4 regions of the Peribacillus sp. NPDC101481 genome follow, and region 4 is predicted to be linked to each of the others. Evidence: riboswitches for the same ligand, from Rfam matches in the RefSeq annotation. Region 4 holds a riboswitch; each other region holds the start of a gene.

Evidence for each region. A riboswitch is a leader RNA that binds a small molecule or an ion and turns the genes downstream of it on or off. The one in region 4 is predicted to bind S-adenosylmethionine.
Region 1: linked by a shared signal. The riboswitch ahead of ACIROD_RS17280 (Na+/H+ antiporter NhaC family protein) and the one ahead of ACIROD_RS09045 (methionine ABC transporter ATP-binding protein) in region 4 are both predicted to bind S-adenosylmethionine.
Region 2: linked by a shared signal. The riboswitch ahead of mmuP (S-methylmethionine permease) and the one ahead of ACIROD_RS09045 (methionine ABC transporter ATP-binding protein) in region 4 are both predicted to bind S-adenosylmethionine.
Region 3: linked by a shared signal. The riboswitch ahead of ACIROD_RS02445 (bifunctional homocysteine S-methyltransferase/methylenetetrahydrofolate reductase) and the one ahead of ACIROD_RS09045 (methionine ABC transporter ATP-binding protein) in region 4 are both predicted to bind S-adenosylmethionine.

Annotation. Positions count from the first base shown of each region.
Region 1 is NZ_JBIWNJ010000002.1:1,519,345-1,524,031, reverse strand. Features, by position in the region: gene ACIROD_RS17295 (LysR family transcriptional regulator) at 1-302, opposite strand, end outside; gene ACIROD_RS17290 (chromate transporter) at 547-1,176, shown strand; gene ACIROD_RS17285 (chromate transporter) at 1,225-1,770, shown strand; gene ACIROD_RS17280 (Na+/H+ antiporter NhaC family protein) at 2,113-3,420, opposite strand; SAM riboswitch class I at 3,611-3,718, opposite strand; gene ACIROD_RS17275 (SOS response-associated peptidase) at 3,997-4,668, opposite strand.
Region 2 is NZ_JBIWNJ010000001.1:319,841-324,527, forward strand. Features, by position in the region: gene ACIROD_RS01430 (helix-turn-helix domain-containing protein) at 1-260, shown strand, start outside; gene ACIROD_RS01435 (hypothetical protein) at 683-850, opposite strand; gene mmuM (homocysteine S-methyltransferase) at 1,085-2,047, opposite strand; gene mmuP (S-methylmethionine permease) at 2,044-3,432, opposite strand; SAM riboswitch class I at 3,516-3,618, opposite strand; gene ACIROD_RS01450 (flavin reductase family protein) at 3,843-4,451, opposite strand; gene ACIROD_RS01455 (alpha/beta hydrolase) at 4,469-4,687, opposite strand, start outside.
Region 3 is NZ_JBIWNJ010000001.1:534,210-538,896, forward strand. Features, by position in the region: gene ACIROD_RS02445 (bifunctional homocysteine S-methyltransferase/methylenetetrahydrofolate reductase) at 1-1,159, opposite strand, end outside; SAM riboswitch class I at 1,264-1,362, opposite strand; gene ACIROD_RS02450 (MOSC domain-containing protein) at 1,474-2,124, opposite strand; gene ku (non-homologous end joining protein Ku) at 2,629-3,471, opposite strand; gene ligD (DNA ligase D) at 3,622-4,687, shown strand, end outside.
Region 4 is NZ_JBIWNJ010000001.1:1,863,834-1,868,520, forward strand. Features, by position in the region: gene ACIROD_RS09030 (M20 family metallopeptidase) at 1-399, opposite strand, end outside; gene ACIROD_RS09035 (MetQ/NlpA family ABC transporter substrate-binding protein) at 487-1,359, opposite strand; gene ACIROD_RS09040 (methionine ABC transporter permease) at 1,381-2,031, opposite strand; gene ACIROD_RS09045 (methionine ABC transporter ATP-binding protein) at 2,045-3,067, opposite strand; SAM riboswitch class I at 3,325-3,436, opposite strand; gene ACIROD_RS09050 (GNAT family N-acetyltransferase) at 3,576-4,043, opposite strand; gene ACIROD_RS09055 (NADPH-dependent FMN reductase) at 4,467-4,687, shown strand, end outside.

The sequences.
Region 1 (4,687 bases), on a different contig from region 4:
ATAGTCAAGGAAGCCCCTACTATTAGATTTGCATTGTACTTCCCCGTCGATTGCTGAATCACTTCTTTTGAATGGTTGAAGTCATTTACTATGGCTTTTGCAAAAGGGTATAACAGCTTTCCTGCTTCTGTAACTCTCAGCCTTCCTTCCTCACGGTCGAATAACAAAGTGTTATAATAATTTTCCAGTTGATGGATCTGCCGTGTTACAGCGGGCTGAGATAGGAAACTTAACCTCGCCGCCTGGCTTAAACTTCCTTCATCCACCACTAAACAAAACATTTTCAGATTTTCCAATTTCATGAAAACGACCTCCATGTTTTTAGATAGTTTATTAAAATGATAGCATCATTAGGTAAATGGTGAAATGAAAATAGTGTGATACATTCTGAGGCTATTCAATTATTGGCGGCATTCTTTATAAAACGGATAAATCTTCTGGGTATAACGTTTTGTTATACCCGATGATTTTGTTGCAATTTACCCATCCCTTTTTCTTTGATATGTTAATAATAAGATTTAACAATGCATTCAAAGGAAGTGACTGATGTCAATGAAAGGACAATGGAAAACTCTATTCCAATTATTTTGGACCTTTTTTAAAATAGCACCTGTCACATTCGGAGGCGGGTTTGCGATGATCCCTTTAATAGAAAAGGAAGTGGTCGAAAAGAGAAAATGGATGAAAAGCGAAGAAGTTACGGATGTTTTTGCGTTATCTCAGTCCGTACCGGGAGCTGTCGCCATTAACTCCGCCACCTTTATCGGCCATCGGATTGCCGGAATGAAGGGGGCAATGGCTGCCATGATCGGTGTTTCATTACCTACCTTTTTAATTGTTCTGCTCCTCGGCATTTTGTATTTTTTCATTCATGATAACCCGAAGATAGAATCCGCATTCATATCGATCAGAGCTTCCATAGTAGCCATCATCGCCTATGCGGCTATCAGGATAGGAAAAACGGCTGTTGTAGACAAAACAACTTTCTGCATTTTAATAGTAGGAATTCCAGTCCTTTTCTTTCTGCACCCTGTGATGGTTATATTAGCAGGAGCTTTAGCTGGTATTGTGACCATCTCCATTAAGAGAAAATTAGGTTACGATGTCAAGTTGGACAGAAAAGATATAGGAAATGAAGAAAATGATTTCGAACCTTTCATGGGTGCTGGCATATAGGTATATCAAAAAAGGATCTAACTAATTTTCAAGAAAGTGTGTGATGGAATGATGGAATTGTGGGAGTTGTTTAGCACCTTCTTTATTATCGGCTTTGTATCGTTTGGAGGCGGATACGCCATGATTCCCGTAATAGAATCGGAAGTCTCAAAGCATGGATGGATGACGACGCAGCAATTTACTGATATCATCGCGATTTCCGGTATGTCCCCAGGACCTGTCACTGCCAATAGTGCCATTCTTGTTGGCTATTCTACTGCTGGATTTGCAGGGGCCATATCATCTGCTTTCGGAATCTTGCTTCCTGCTATTATATTCGTAACCGTTATAGCCACCTTCTTCAGCAAATTGAATCATTACCCAGTTATTCAATCCATGTTCTATGGACTAAGACCCATTGTCACTAGTTTAATCCTCTTTGCAGCAATCAGCTTTGCACTTTCCAATAATATGATAGCGCTGAACTTTTCTTGGCATGCGATAAGCTTATTACTCGTTTTTGGATTATCGTTATTTGCCCTAATGAAATTACGCTGGCACCCAGCCTATGTAATTATCCTTTCCGGTTTAGTTGGTGTTGTCCTCTATTCATGACAGGTGTCGCACACACAACCATCATTAATTTGGACCGGAATTAATCAGAAAAATTGAAGAATGATTGATACTATATAAATGGGAGAAAACTTGATAATGTTTATGTATTTACCATACAAAAAACACCCTGTATCCAATGATTCAGGGTGTTCAGACTGTAGACAAACTCGATGAAATTTTAGGGGTTTGTACAATTTGAACGTTGATTTCCCCTCCAGGCACTCGCTTTCCGCGGGCGGTCCGGGAGCCTCCTCGGCGCCTTTGCGCCTGCGGGGTCTCCCCTGGACTCGCTTTTCCCGCAGGAGTATCGCAAACCCGCTCCAATCAACTTTGTTTTAACTTTTAGTTCTTTGATCCATCATTTCCCGGCTGAAACCGTGGAAAACCAATCAAGATGGCAATGACGCCACAAAATCCAATTAGTATTGGGTAATATGAATACTGCAAGATGCTTATCGGAGAAATCTTTGCTACCCCTGCTGCAACAAGCAGTTGTGCTCCATATGGTATCAACCCTTGGATACAACATGCAAATATGTCAAGCAAGCTCGCTGATTTACGCGGATCAATCCCATACTTTTCAGCGATATTTTTGGCAAGTGGCCCGGCAATGATAATCGAAATCGTGTTATTTGCCGTTGAAAGGTTTGTCAAACCAACAAGCCCTGCAATGCTGAATTCCGCCCCTTTTTTTGATTTGCTATTTCGGGTCACTAGGTGGAGTAGATAATCGATGCCACCATTATGTTTGATAACAGCTACCATACCTGCAATTAAAATGGCAAGGAAGGAGATTTCATACATTCCCGCCATTCCTTCTCCAACTTTTTGAATGACACCCAACGGTTTATAACTTCCATCAGCCAAGCCGATAATTCCGGCAAATACGATTCCGATGGAAAGGACCAGGAACACATTGACTCCTGCCAATGCAGTGATCAATACGCAAAGATATGGAAGAATCTTCACCCAATTATAAGAATGTTGGGAGATGTCAGCTTGTTCACCCATTGTTAAAATTCCAAGGATTGCACATGTGATGATGGCCGCAGGTAAAACGATGAAAAAATTCACTTTAAACTTATCCTTCATTTTCGTTCCCTGTGTTCGAACCGCAGCGATTGTCGTATCTGATATGAAGGAAAGGTTATCCCCAAACATCGCACCGCCAATAACGGCCGCCATTGAAAAGGCAAGCGAAATATCGGTTTGCTCACTAATTCCGACCCCAATAGGTGCTAGTGCAACAATCGTTCCCATGCTTGTCCCCATGGATAAAGAAATAAAACAAGCAATAATGAATATCCCTACCATTAATAGATTTTGCGGAAAAACAGCTAAGGCAAGATTCACTGTTGATTCAACTGCTCCCATGCCATTGGCAACTTCGGCGAAAGCGCCGGCTAAAAGGAAAATGATAACCATTAACATAATATTGGCGTCCCCGGCACCTTTACAGAAGATATCAACCTTATGATTTAATGTCTCTTTCCGATTCATTGCCAATGCAGCTGCCGAAGCAATTGAAATCGCTACAATCACCGGAAATGAATAAAAATCTTTGGTGATGATTCCGGACCCTATAAATAAAATTAAAAATACGACAAATGGGATCAATGCCCATGGATTCCCTTTATTGTTTGCACTCATGATGTACACCTCTTTTTATTTTTCCCGTGACAGGTGTCACAGCTCTTATTCTATTAACAGCTTTCGCAAATAACTCCAATTTGAACCTACCTGATTATCTAGTCTTGGAGATATAGCAAAAAAACTGGCATAAAAAAGACCCCTTCGATTTAACAACAAGAAGAGGTCTTTTAATTTATAAAAAACACCCTCCTTATCTTTCAGGCAAAAATCAGCCTGCTGGATTTGGCACAGCACTCCATTTAAGTCCGCTGCCGAGACATCTTCGGGCCAGTCCCTCCGTCTCTCTTGATAAGAAGATTACATTATATAATTTATCAAATATTACGATGCCTTCCAGAAAAGTACCACACTGGAAACTTGCTGAAACCATCTGAGTTTGTGAAAGTGACATCGAAAGTCGTTTTGAAAAGCAAATATAACAGTACAGCATTTTGTCTATTTTCGCAAGGGTTAATTTTAAAGTATTTTACATGCACTCCTTACTATTTATAAAGAAATCTTGACATGTGCGGTTAATCAGTTTTTTTCATTTATCGGGACGGAATTCATATAAAAAAGAGGTCTTATGACCTCTCAGCAAATTTGTTGTATTAGGTTAGATGAATTATTTTTGGTCGAATTCACATCAGTCGATACCTCAAAGGCTTCCATCTGTTCCGAATCGAATGACTTTAAATACTGCTGCAGATATGCAGGATCATTATTTGTTGGACTCAACCATTCTTTTTCATCTTCTGGTTTAAGGATGACAGGCATACGATCATGAATGCTGGTCATTAGCTCATTAGGAACGGTTGTTATAACGGAGCATGAATAGACGCTGATGCCTTCAGGAGATTTCCAGGATTCCCAGATACCCGCCATTCCAAATGGAGCATGATTCTTCAGTTTTATTCGCATCGGTATTTTTCTTTCCGGTGTCTTCTTCCATTCATAAAAAGAGTCAGCGATTATCAAGCATCTCTTCTTCTTATACGCATTCCTGAAGCTTGCTTTCTCAGCAATGGTTTCCGCTCTGGCATTGATCATTTTGTAGCCCACTTTTTCGTCTTTTGCCCAGAAAGGAATGAGTCCCCACCGAAGATATCCAAGTCGATTCCTTGCCCCGTCATTAATGACGGAGAGAACGGATTGGGAGGGAGCAATATTGTAGCTGAATTGGTATTCCCCATCAAACGATCCCTGAATATCAAACCGATCTTTTATTTCTTCAATGTCAGTGAAAAGGGTAAAACGTCCACACATACTATCGCCTACCGTATTA
Region 2 (4,687 bases), 1.5 Mb from region 4:
GCCGCCCTTCATTAGAAACGATTAATTTATTGGCAGGCCTATATGATACATCCACTGATTACATTCTAGGTCGGATAGATCATCCAGCTAAAGATATTACCACAGAGTCACCTCAAGTCATGGAATTAACGGATTTACCAAATATGGAGCTAGCCGTTGATGGAATCTCTCTTTCTGAAGAGGAGACGATTCAATTTATCGCTTTTATTAGAGCAAAACGAGAAGTGGAAATAAATCGCGATAAACAAAATGAAACATAGCAGAAATTGGGCTTAAGACTTGTATATGGGGGACGAACCGTACTTCATCCGGTACTTATAATATTCACGATGTACCTGGCATGATTTATATCTAAAACTGTAAAAACTCCAGGGTTTTAACCAGTTAGGGTAGCCGGTTCCGATTAATTAAGTTCGCCCTTTTTAGACGTTACCCTTAATTATTTCTGGATGACAATGCAGGTTATACTTCCTTCTTAGTGACTTAAGACTAATACTAATGATGCGTGATGCGCCAAGCTGAGAAATTTGAGTTTATATAGAAGAAAGTCGGCTTATTATTTAGCTTACTTCCTTTTCCAACAAGGTATGATAGATATCTGTTCCCCTCCTGATTTATTAGTAATGAAAGAAAAAACCATAGCAAAAGCTCATGGTTTTCCCCCCGTATATACATGAAATATTTAAGGCATCTCGTCTTCTTTTTCCCGATTTTTAAAAGCTTCATGTGTGACGATATCCTCGATTTGTTCATACTGCCGGCTGTGTTCCTTCTCTTCGCTAATTCTATTATTAGGTAAATTTCCCGGATGGCCTTTTTCTTTGTGATTAAAATTTTTACCACGGCTCATACTCATTTCTCTCCTTTCTATTCATTGTTTGTTTAGTTTTCCCAAGCACACAAATATTATGATTTAATTTCTCCTATTCCTGTTTTTGAAGCGGTTTCGTTTCTTTTTCAGCCTAAGAGATATGATAACTCGAATTTGAATAATGAATTCAAAAAGAACAGGAACCGCCTGATTATGACGCTTCCTGTTCCTTTTAGTGGCCTATATCATACATACTTTAAAACAGTACAAGGGCTAGGAGGATACCACCACGGAAGGTCGCCACTTTCTTGAAATGTCTTCAATATGATGTGGTGCCGTTCTGCAGCATCCTCCAATTAAACGCGCCCCTGCATGTTGCCATTCTTCAGATTTCAGGTCGAGCCTATTACATGATTCTTGACCATGCCATGTTTTAGTTTCCGGATTATATGTTTCACCTGAATTCGGATAAACAATGATTGGTTTATCCGTGTTTGCACGCAGCACCTGGATGGCTTCCGTGATACATGAAACTGGCGCACAGTTGATGCCGATTGCTGCAATTTGCTCACTGTCCCCTAACAATCTTGTACATTCCTCGAGTGAAGTACCGTCACTTATCGCTTTTTCATTTTTCAATGAAAAGGATAGCCAAGCATACACTTCTGGATAATCCTTCAATAATGAATATAATACTTTTGCTTCTTGCAGGGAAGGAATCGTTTCAAATGCTAAAAGGTCAGCTCCAGCTTCAATCAACGCTGATATTCGTGAGCTATGGAATGCAATTAAAGTTTCATCCGAAACACCATAGTTTCCTACATATTCTGAACCATCTGCAAGATAAGCCCCATAAGGCCCAACAGATGCAGCAACCAATGGCTTAGGCCTAAGCGTTTGATTTTTTTCCTTCCAAAAATCATCTCTTGCTTTTCTTGCGAGTAAAACCGTTTTCCGGATTAGCTCCAAAGCCTCTTTTTCTTGTATTCCGCGGAGGGCGAAACCTTCAACAGTGGCTTGGTAGCTAGCCGTAATCGCACAATCCGCTCCAGCACGAAAATAGTCAGAATGCACTTGATAAATCACTTCTGGATTTTCAAGTAATACACGTGCAGACCAGAGCGGGTCGTCCAAATCACATCCATGCCTCTCTAGCTCTGTAGCTAAAGCTCCGTCTAAAATCATGACTGAATGATCTCGTAAAATAGCGTCAATTGGGTTAGTTTTAATGTTCATGATCTACTCCTCTTTCCTTTATGGTTTTGTGTCAGATAATAACTTCCATAGCAAATCAAAATAAATGGAATGCCACAATATAGTGCAATTCGTTGTGTAGGATCAAATGCAATTCCTATGCAAGAAGCTAGGCATAGCATAAAAGAAACGATTGGTACGAGTGGATATAATGGCGTTCGATAAGCTAAGTCATTTACTGAATTTCCTTCGTTTATATATCGTCTGCGAAATAGAAATTGCGACATGCTAATACTCATCCAAACTACAACAACGGCTAGTCCAGAAATGGATACAAGCACTATGTAAACAGTATCCGGTGCAATAATACTCGAAAACAGGGCTAAGCAGCCGCCCAACATACTGAAAAGGACTGCATTTATCGGAACTCCCCGTTTTGTCAATTTTGCAAATATTGGTGATATAGTTTCCTTATCTGCAAGTGACCAAAGCATTCTGGATGCCGCATACAGTCCTGAGTTTGCAGCAGACAAAATGGCAGTTAATATAACAAAGTTCATAATATCCGCTGCATATGGCACACCAATCCGTTCAAGAACTGCCACAAAGGGGCTTTCTAATACGCTTGCATCCGAAATAGGCAATAATGCGGATAATACAACGATGGTTCCTACAAAAAAGATAATCAATCTCCATAATGTCATACGGATTGCCTTTGGTATCGTTTTTTCTGGATTCACAGTTTCTCCAGCTGCAATTCCAATTAATTCAGTTCCAGAGAATGCGAAATTCACCGCAAGCATCGTCATTATAATGGCAAAAGCACCATTCGGAAATAAACCTTCACTTGTAAAATTGGAGAATAACGGAGCGGATTGTGAATGAATTATTGGAATGAAACCTAGCATTGCCGCTGCTCCCAAAATAATGAAAATCACAATGGCAAATACCTTTATAGACGCAAACCAGAATTCGGATTCAGCGAAAAATTTAACGGTCCACGCATTTAATGCCAAAACCAATATGGCAAATAGTGCACTCCATATCCAGACATTGATTGATGGAAACCATCTCTGCATCAACAATCCTGCAGCCGTGAATTCCGAACCAAGTGCAACTGTCCAAGTTAGCCAATACAACCAGGCTACTGTATACCCTGTCCCAGGACCTATGTATTTAGCTGAGTAGCTATGAAACGCACCTGTCTCGGGCATATGTACTGCCAGTTCCCCTAGACATAGCATGACTAGATAAACCACTAATGCCCCAATCAGATACGAAAGGATGGTGCCAAACGGGCCTGCCTGTTGAATCGTATAACCCGAACTTAAGAATAAACCTGTTCCAATCACCCCGCCAAGCGATAGCATTATTATATGCCGTGCCTGCATTTTCCTTTGAAAATCATGCTTCCTTTTGTTCTCCATTCTTACTCTCCTTTATCTTGCATCCAGAAAAAACGAAAACGCACTCTAAAAAAGAGTGCGTTACTGACAAATAAACACTTACGGTCTTATCTATCAAGGTTTCACCCCCTGGAATTAGCACAGTGTCATTGCAGACCTGTTGCTGAGGTTTCATAGGGCCAGTCCCTCCACCTCTCTGGATAAGAAATTATTTTTTTATAACTTTATCAATCTATGAAAAAATTGTCAAGTTTTGTTTCGGTTTGTAAAGACTTCCTTTAAAATCCAAACGATCAACGCACCGTTGGCATAGATATGAACTTGTTTTTGGAACAGTCGCTTACATTATAGAATTGTAAATAATGCTAACCGGGAAAAATTTTTAAAAAATGACGACACCTTAAAAGATGACGCCATTTTTCTTATATTCCTTAAGGTCTTTCAATTTCAAATAATTCTCCTAGTTTTGTATAAGTATGACCCGCTAATCTTGCTACAGGTTTTAGCCCATTCTGGTCAATTCGGCCATTATGGTAAATCTCCTGCTCTATATGATAGCAGACTATTTTCCCTATCAATAAATCACAACCAGGTTTATTCTTGGAACCTGCCAAAGGTATCGCATGCTCCAATGTGCATTCAAAGCGTACCTTCGCTTCTTGCAATCCTGGTACCGACACCTTATCACTAACAGCCTGAGTGAAATTGGTAAGACCCAATTCACTTTCGTCAGACGGGAGTTCCTTGGCCGTTCGATTTGCATCAGCAACATTGTCTTCATCAGTGATATGAACAACGAATTCACCTGTTTGAATTGCATTTCGGGCCGTGTCCTTCAAAACTCCTTCTTTCCGTTGAACAGAAATGGAAATCATCGGAGGATTGGAACTGACTATGTTAAAAAAACTGAACGGCGCTATATTGATTGTACCGGTTTCGGATTGTGTCGTGACCAGGGCTATTGGTCTCGGTATGATGCTTCCAGTCAAAAACTTATAATTTTCCCGTTCTGTAAGACTTTCAGGATTTACTGAAATCATCTTCATCCCTCTCATTCTTATAAAAAGTTCTTTTGAAACCATGAACTTGCTGCATCAACCTCTGAACGTGTTAACTGATGACCGTAATTTTCCCAGTGAACGTCCACCGCAGCACCCGCTTGCAGTAAAATCCGATTAAGTTCATCAGTTTCTGCTGCGGGGCAAATCGGATCGTTTTTACCTGCAGCAATGAATACAGGTATATCCGATAGGGACGGCAAAGCAATCCCGCGTCT
Region 3 (4,687 bases), 1.3 Mb from region 4:
GGCATGTTATGTGCACCATCGGATTAATATTCAATTGGTTCTTCAGTAGGTTAGCCAGAGCATCATTCGATATCCTTGGTGAGGCAAGTGAATTATCCGCTAGTGTAATGGAATCGACCCCTGCTTTTTTCAAAACCTCTGCACCGGTCATGAAGCTCTCTATTCCCAGCTTTTTAGGTGGATCAAGTTCAACCAGGATCGTCCTTTCCGTCTTGGCCTTTTCGTACAGTGGAAGTTCCAATTCTCTTTCGTTCACTTCAATTATTTCTATTTCACGGGATTTCGTAACTTTCTCTTTTACGGGAGCAAAACTTCCGATCGCATTCTTTACAGCTTGAATATGCAGTGGCGTCGTTCCACAGCACCCGCCTATGATAGCGGCACCTTGCTCACGAAGTTCCACTGCACTTGAACCGAAATATTCCGGCACGGCTTTATAGACGAGCCTTCCATCCACATAATCAGGGAGGCTGGCATTAGGGTATATGGCAATCGATGCTTGCTTTGGCAAACTCACTTCTTCCAAGGCCCTGATCATATGATGTGGACCAAGACGGCAATTCACCCCAACAACATCGGCACCCAATTGCTCGAGTTTTTGAAAGGCTTCATTTAAATGGATTCCATTTTGGAGATTACCCAGTTCATGCATCGAGACATTTGCGATGATCGGCAGTCCAGTTTCATTTTTTACGATTTGCAGAACGGTTTCCAGCTCTTCCAGGTCATAAAATGTTTCCAAGAGAATCCCATCAGGATTTTCCATCAACAGACTGTATAGCTGTTCACGAAACCCCCGTTTAATCTCTTCCATGCTTAAATCCGATTTTCTGATACTCCGTTGTGCCCCTATGGTACCGAAGACATAAGCCTTTCCTTTTGCCGCTTTTTTAGCAAGAATGACTCCCTGGCGATTGATTCTGCTTACTTCATCTTCAAGTCCATACCGTTTCAATTTGTTGAAATTGGCTCCGTATGTATTCGATTGAAGGATATCTGCACCAGCTTCCAGATAGGCACGATGGATAGACTCTATTTGATCCGGATTCGTGCAGTTTAATTCCTCATAACATTGATCGATGCCATTTGAGTACAATAAGGTGCCCATTGCCCCTTCCCCAACCAGCATTCTTTCTTTCACTTCTTTACGAAAATTCATCATTACACCCTCTCTCAAAAACAGTCCTGTTTTTGTCGTATTTTATGAGTATGAGAGAAAAGGAAAAAAAACCTTCTCAAAGAAGAAGGTTTTTTGAAACATTCTCCTCATCTATCAAGCTCTGCTTGCTGGATTTAGCACCTTTGCCTAAGCTGGTTGCTGAGGTTTCTTCGGGCCAGTCCCTCCACCTCTCTCGATAAGATCCATTTATATAATTTTCACAAGATTTCAAAATTAGATTATATTTAATTTACATTAATAATCTGTCAATTTCAATACCTGATCGACATTTTTTTCACTTTTGCAAAAATGATTCAATCTTTTGCAGCCTGAACCCTCTTCAAGATTCTTTGTTTCCAGTCTTCCGCTAATGGGTCCAGAGTAAGTAAAGCCTTGGCGCCTTCCAGCCCATCTCGTTTATGAAGGATTACCTCTGCTGCATAATGAACTGAAATTTTTTCTTGCGAACGATCTATTAGCACGATCTCGTTTTGTTTATTTATCGTTCCTTCTTGAAGTACTCTTGCAAAATAACCAGTGAAACTCGTTTTCAGCACGAGTTCCAAAAACTTAGGTTCTTGATTGAAGTGGGAAATGGTCGAACAAGGTATCCTCCCCTGGTTAATTTGAACAATCACATCGCCTATTTGATAAATATCGCCGATAAACGTGGTTTCTTCCCTCATCCCCGCTACGGTTAAATTTTCACCGAATGCTGGGATATCCAGCTTTTTAGAGAATCTCTCATTCCATAATGAATAATGCTCAAAGGGGTAAAAGCACAAAGCCCGATCAGGACCTCCATGGAACTTTTCATTACCTACCCCATCACCAATTATGCCTGATTTAGTCACTTTCACATTATCCTGTGCTTGTTTATCCATGGCTGAAAAGATATCGACATTCGAAAAACTTTCATGTTTCGGCTTTCCGGCCTGAAGTGATTTGATTTTTCCATTTTCCATTTTGCATCTTCCATTCATATTTAATTTATATCATCCTATATGTATAAATTATACTAAAAATCCATTATATTAGTAGTTTTTAAAAATATATGAAGTGAAAAAGCCACATGAGCCGTTAAATGGGCGAAATATCATTGATTTCCTGAAAAATCCATAGGTTAGTTTCAGTAATTTTGTTGCTATTTCAGAATTAAATATGGTAGAATATGAACACAATATATAGTCGAAAACTACAACCGTTCGCCTATATGTTGATTTTCACGATTGAATTCCTCATTGTCGCTCTTTAGGGAGCGAATTTTTTTGCCTTCATTATCATCCATCATTTTCTTTTAGTTCCATTCTAATCCTTAAATCGTGATTCACTTACCTATTTTCACTTTCATTCCCTATTCAAATACCTCCCTGTAAAGTCACTTTCATTCCCTTATAAGAGGCCTGATTCCTTGCTAAAACAAGCAGAAAAGCCGAGCGACACCATATGTCTTCCGCTCAGCTTCCTGTTTAAGCTTGTTTCTTTTTTTTTGGTGCCGCTTTCTTTCGGGTCGTCTTTTTCTTTTCCGGTTCATCATGTTTCGTACGGTCAATGGATGCCTGTAATGCCTCCATTAAATCGGTTACATTGTTGGAAACTGGTTCTTTTGTTTTGGCTGTAATCGTCGTCTGTCCCGTTTTCTTTGATTCAATCAATTCAAGTAACGCGGTTCGATAGTCATCGGTGTATTTTGTCGGATCGAAAGTGGTCGTTAATTGATCTATTAATAATACGGCAGTATCGATTTCTTTTTTTGCAATGGTATCATTGGCGGGGATATTCGGAACATCCGCTGTGGAACGGACTTCATCCGGATAATGAATCGTTTCCATCACCAAGGTATTATCAACGACTCGGATTACCGCCATTTGTTCTTTAGAGCGAATGATGATTTTTGCTAATCCTACCTTATTCGATTCCTTGAGGGCCTGCCTCAATAGGGAATAAGCTTTTATCCCTCCATCATTAGGGGACATGTAGTAACTCCGATTGAAATAAATGGGATCTATTTCTTCAATTTTAACGAAATCCACAATTTCCACGGCTTTTTCTTCGTTTTGTTTTTTCAGTTGCTCTAGTTCATTGTCTTCCAATACAACAAATTTTCCCTTTGTATACTCAAAAGCGCGGACTATATCATCCTTACCCACTTCTTTCTGGCATACCGGACAAACTTTTTCGTATTTAATCGGTGAATGACATTCCTTATGCAACGTCCTTAAAGAAATATCCTTATCCTCCGTTGCAGCATGAAGTTTGATCGGAATGTTCACCAAACCGAATGATATGCTCCCCTTCCACATCGTATGCATATTCGTCACCTCATAACTTATTTTTAAAGAGAAGAACAATTTTATTATTCCCCTTTGTTCAAAAAAAACCGAAAAAACAATTGCCAACTCTAACACTTCGTTTTTTTGGCAAAATAATGTTAATCAATTATTTGCGGAGGTGATACAAAAATGAAACCGATGCTGCCAACATATTCCCCCGAAGCCCCCAGCTCCAAGGATTGGCGTTATGAAGTCAAATATGACGGCTTTAGGGCTATTTTAACGATAGACTCCGATACCATAAGCATTTCAAGTCGGAACGAGAAGGAATTATCACCACAATTCCCAGAAATCATTGCTTACATCAAAGAACTGGACCTGGAAGAATATCTCCCGCTTCAGTTGGATGGAGAATTGGTCTGGCTTACCAATGAAGCGAAAGCGGACTTTTTTCAAATACAGTGGCGAGGACGCCTTGGTAAACAATCCCTAATATCCGAAAAATCCCGCTTTTCCCCATGCCGGTTTATAGCGTTTGACCTGCTTCGCATCAACGGAAAAGACTTAGCAGCTAAACCTATGGAAGAACGTAGGGAATTGATGTTGAATATGGGGGCAAAACTTGGCTTTCCTATTCCGCCTGCTCCCAACGATAAGGCTTTGATACAATTAATAGAAAGTTTTGACGTTTTGGAAAGTGCCTTGAATAAGGTCACCCTATTAGATGGCGAAGGGGTTGTCGCCAAGGAAATTAGGGGTACTTGGCAAGAAGGAAAACGTACTACATCTTGGATTAAGGTGAAAAACTGGAAAACCGTTTCTTGTTTCATTACAGCATTGCACAAAGAAAATGGTTATGTTTCCCTCGCAGTTTTCAAGGAAGGTGCCGTAACGAAAATCGGAAGTGTTAAAAATGGACTGAGTGCTCAAGATAAAAGTATATTGCATCAACTGATAAAGCAAAATGCATCAAACGAAGACGCACAATTTTTTTATATCCATCCATCCATTTGCATAGAAGTTCAATTCTTACACGTATACGAGGAAAATGAATTGCGTGAGCCCCAGTTTTCGCAATGGCTTTTACAAACGACTCCCGATGAATGTACCTGGGAGAAATTTGTGCTAGGTCAATACACATTTCCAGATACGGTACAAATAACTTCCAGGGATAAACCGCTTTGGATAACTGAAGGTAAACAGGTGGTAAAAGTTGAATACCTTCATTATTTACGTGAGGTTTCAGCTTTCTTCT
Region 4 (4,687 bases):
CGGTGTTCCGAAAACAATCACCTCTCCGCCCGTTTCCTCCAGCACTTGAGCCAAGGAAATGCCCGCTGCAACACTCGTTGTGCCGATGATATTATGGCCGCAAGCATGGCCTAAACCCGGCAATGCATCATACTCGGCTAAAAAGGCAATTGTGGGACCATTCTTTGAAGAGGTTTTTTTGGCGATGAACCCTGTTTCATGCCCGGCAATATTGCGGGTTACTTCAAATCCTTCATTTCGAAGTATTCCGGTTAATGTATCCGAAGCGAAAAACTCTTGATTCCCAATTTCGGGTTTAGCATGAATGGCTTGACTCGTTTCGATATATAATTTGGAATTAAAGTCGATGTGATCTTCAATGATCTGCTGATGCTGCTTCTGCACTAATTCTCTCGCCATATTCTTATCTCCCCTTTTTGGTTTAAGGAACCGGATAGGCATCTTGAATCCATCCGGCATTCCTTCACTCGTTTTGAATCTGAATCATTATTTTTCATTAGCTGGTTTTGTCCAAGCATCCTGGTAATTCACTAATTCATCTACAGAAACATATGCAGGAATGGTGTTTCCTTTAAACGTTTTTTCAATGAACGCTTCCACTTTTTTCGATTGATAAAGCTCCACTAATTTTTGCAGCTCAGGACGATCGGCATTACCCTTTTTAACTGCAATGATATTAATATATGGTTTCGCCGTTTTACTCTCATGGAATAAAGAATCTTTTAAAGTAAGGCCTGCTTCGACGGCAAAGTTATTATTGATGGCTGAAGCATCGGCATCATCCAATAGACGCGGTGTATTGCCGGCAGCAACAGGTTGGATTTTCAAGTTTTTCGGATTTTCCTTAATGATTTCCAATGATCCCGATCCATTGAATTCCTCTTTCAATGTAATCAATCCAGCTTCCTGAAGAAGAAGCAGTGCACGGCCAAAGTTCGTTGCTTCATTCGGAACGGCAATCGTAGCGCCATCCGGAAGATCCTTGAGATCTTTATGTTTTTTCGAATAAAGGCCCATAGGAGCAATGACAGTCGACCCGATGGCCTCTAATTTCAGATTTTGGTCTTGAACGAATTCATCGAAGTATGCGACCGTTTGGAATGAATTGGCATCAATTTCACCTTCACTTAAAGCAAGGTTCGGTTGGATATAATCATTGAAAGTGACCAGTTCAATATTAAGCCCTTCCTCTTTCGCTATGTCGACAATGTATTCCCATGTTCTTGTATCCCCGCTGCTGACACCGACTTTTACTGTTTTCACATCATCCGAACCGCCTGATGCACCTTCTTCTTTCCCGCATGCTGCAGACAAGATGGCCAATGCCAATACTATGATCGTTAATAAGATTTTCTTCATTTCTCCTACCTCCTGTTATTTTTATCTTCTTCTGATTTTTCTTGAAACAAAATTCCCGGTGGATTGCAGTAATTGAACGATGATCACGAGCGCCGCCACTGTGACGATCATCGTCATCGTATCAAACCTTTGATAACCGTAAGCCAAAGCTAAATCTCCGACCCCGCCTGCACCGACGGCACCTGCCATGGCCGTAGATCCAACAAGCCCGATTGTCGCTGTTGTAAATGTAAGGATCAACGAACTAAGTCCCTCAGGAATCAAAAAACGATAAATGATTTGCCATGTCGTCGCCCCCATCGCCTGAGCTGCCTCGATGATCCCTTTGTCCACTTCCAACAGGGAGTTCTCCACAAGCCGGGCGATATAAGGAGCCGCGTAAAAGATTAGCGGAACAATGGCCGCATTCGTTCCGATCGCACTGCCTACAATCATTCTGGTAAACGGAATAAGTGCTACTAGCAAGATGATGAAAGGAACCGACCGCAATATATTGATGATCGGGTTCAATACATTAAAGACCCATTTATTCTCCAGGATATGGCCCTTTCTTGTAATGACAAGCAGGATACCAAGCGGAAGACCAATCAATCCGGAAAATACCAATGAGATGGCTACCATATAAAGTGTGTCACCGAAAGCTGTCGACAGCTGATCTGCCGTTATTTCCATTCCCCAAAGCGTATTACCCATTTATCTGCACCTCCTGGACGAGAATCCCCTCATCTTTAATATACTGATAAGCCTTGTCCACCTCATTTTTATTCCCGGTCACTTCGATGATCAAATTCCCGAAAGGCGTTTCCTGAATTTCAGAAATATTGGCTGATAAAACACTTAAATGAACATCATATTTCTTCGAGATGGTTGAAAGCAAAGGAGTACCCGAAGTAGTCCCAATAAAATTAATTTTCCAAATAATCGGGATATGGGACCCTATGCTTTTTAGGAAACTTTGTGGAATTTCGTCATGTATGACCGTTCTCACGAAGTTTTTTGCAATATCCGTTTGCGGCTTCGCAAAAACTTCGAAAACCGAACCTTGTTCAACGACGCATCCGCCCTCCATGACCGCTACCTTATTGCAAATTTCCCGAATGACAGACATCTCATGAGTGATTAGCAGAATGGTAATATTGTATTCTTTATTGATTTTCTTTAAGAGCTGCAGAACAGCACTCGTTGTTTGCGGATCCAATGCCGAGGTAGCTTCATCACACAATAAGATCGATGGATTGGTAGCCAATGCTCTCGCAATGCCGATCCGCTGCTTTTGACCGCCGGATAATTGTTCCGGATAACTCTTTGCTTTGCTCGATAAGCCAACGAACTCCAACAGCTCGCCTACCCGCTTTTTGATTTCTTTACCAGGGGTTCCCGATAAAATCAGCGGCATGGCGATATTATCAAAAACGGTCTTTGAGTTTAGCAAATTGAAATGCTGAAAGATCATCCCGATTTTTTTCTTTTCTGCCCGCAATTCCTTCGCGCTCAATTTGGTTAAATCCTTGCCCCCAACAATCACCGAACCATCTGAAGGATGTTCAAGCAAATTGACCAACCTGATCAACGTACTCTTCCCGGCCCCGCTATAACCGACTACACCGAATATATCCCCCTTTTCCACTGTCAAATTAATGCCCTTCAAAGCCTCGACAGTCTGTTTCTTTGTTTGATATACCTTTTTAACATTTTGAAACTCAATCATCCAATCTCCCCCCATGTTGTTTATTTGTACGAATTCATTATCCAGAGAGAAGAGCTTTGCAACAACTTCATAATGATAGGGTTAAATTCGAAACTCACGAGTAAATCTGCGAAACTCATGAGTAATTGCACCAAATTTCCTAATAACCATATACATTTTGAATAAACAAAAGAGGCCTCTTCCGTCATCAGACAGAAGAGGCCTCTTTAGACATAAAAAAGAGTAAACTCTTAAATTAATTATCTAAGAAAAGCTCCTTCTTATCTTTCAAACTTTCGTCCGTTGGAATTAGCACAGTATTTTTACAAAAGTAAAAACCCGCTGCCGAGGTATCATAGGGCCAAGTCCCTCCACATCTCTTGATAAGAATTAACGTTATATTTAATTATGTCCTTCACTATATATTCTAATTTCTCTAAAGTCAACCCTATTTTTCATCGGTTAAAATATTTTCACAGTATAGTGATTGACGCTTTTTAATTATATTAATATAGTTAAATTTTATATTCTATAATGATTTGCCCATTCTCCATACTGGGTATATTTCATTTTCTTCCCTTATCTTCATCATGCCTGAATTCTTATATAAGCGAATCGCCCTTTGATTATCCGGAGAAACCCTTAAATGATATTCGGATACATTAAATCGCCCGAAAAAGTTTTCTGCATAGCGAACCAATTCCTTGCCAAGGCCTTTACTGCGGTATCCGGGAATAAGATAAAATAAATCTACATAGCCGATCTCAGTTCCTTCATACGCCCGAATTCGAAGTTCCATTTGCCCAATCGGTACTTGGTCCTTTTCAATGATCACCTGTCCCCCCGGGAATTTGCGGACCCTTTCTTCCATTCGTTGCAGATATGTATTTTCATCTCCAAAACCTGCCTCAGATCCAAAACTTACAACAAAGGAATCTTTCCTGAATTTAACGATAATATCTTTATCTTTGTCCGTATCAATGGTACGAAAGATCAACTTCATCCTCTCCTGTCATTTTAGTGAAATAGTTTTCAAGCAAAAAAAACACATTTCACTTACGGTCTTCATGATATTTCATTATTTACTTTTTCAAGCGTCTTATTTCATTTTCTCTGAAAGGATTTTTCCTTAATCCCTATAGGAATGGCCATAATATTAAATTAAAAACAAATGCAATATTGTTTGGTGAGTTCTAGTAATGGGGATTGGATTGGCACAAACAAATCTATTTAATTTTCGAGTCTAACTTTGCAGGGTAACCCTAAGTGAATGAATGTTCGAGAGGAATTTGTTTATTAAGCTCTAACTCAACTTTTTCCCAAGCATCCTTTTTCCCTTTCATTTACATTCCAATTATAATAGGTAAGTGGAATACATTTACATGATTATCCATTATAAAAATCATTGGAGGTATTGAAGATGAAAGTTGTTGCAATAGTGGGAAGTATCCGTAAAGAGTCTTACAACCTTAAGCTTGCCAAATATATTCAATCTAGATATCAAGATCGGTTCGATCTTGAAATATTGAACATTCGGGATTTACCTTTTTATGATCAAGATATTGAAAATGACCCTCCATCAGTTGTAAAAGAATTTAAAAGCAAAGTGGCCGAAGCAGATGCAGTTTTGTGGGTAACTCC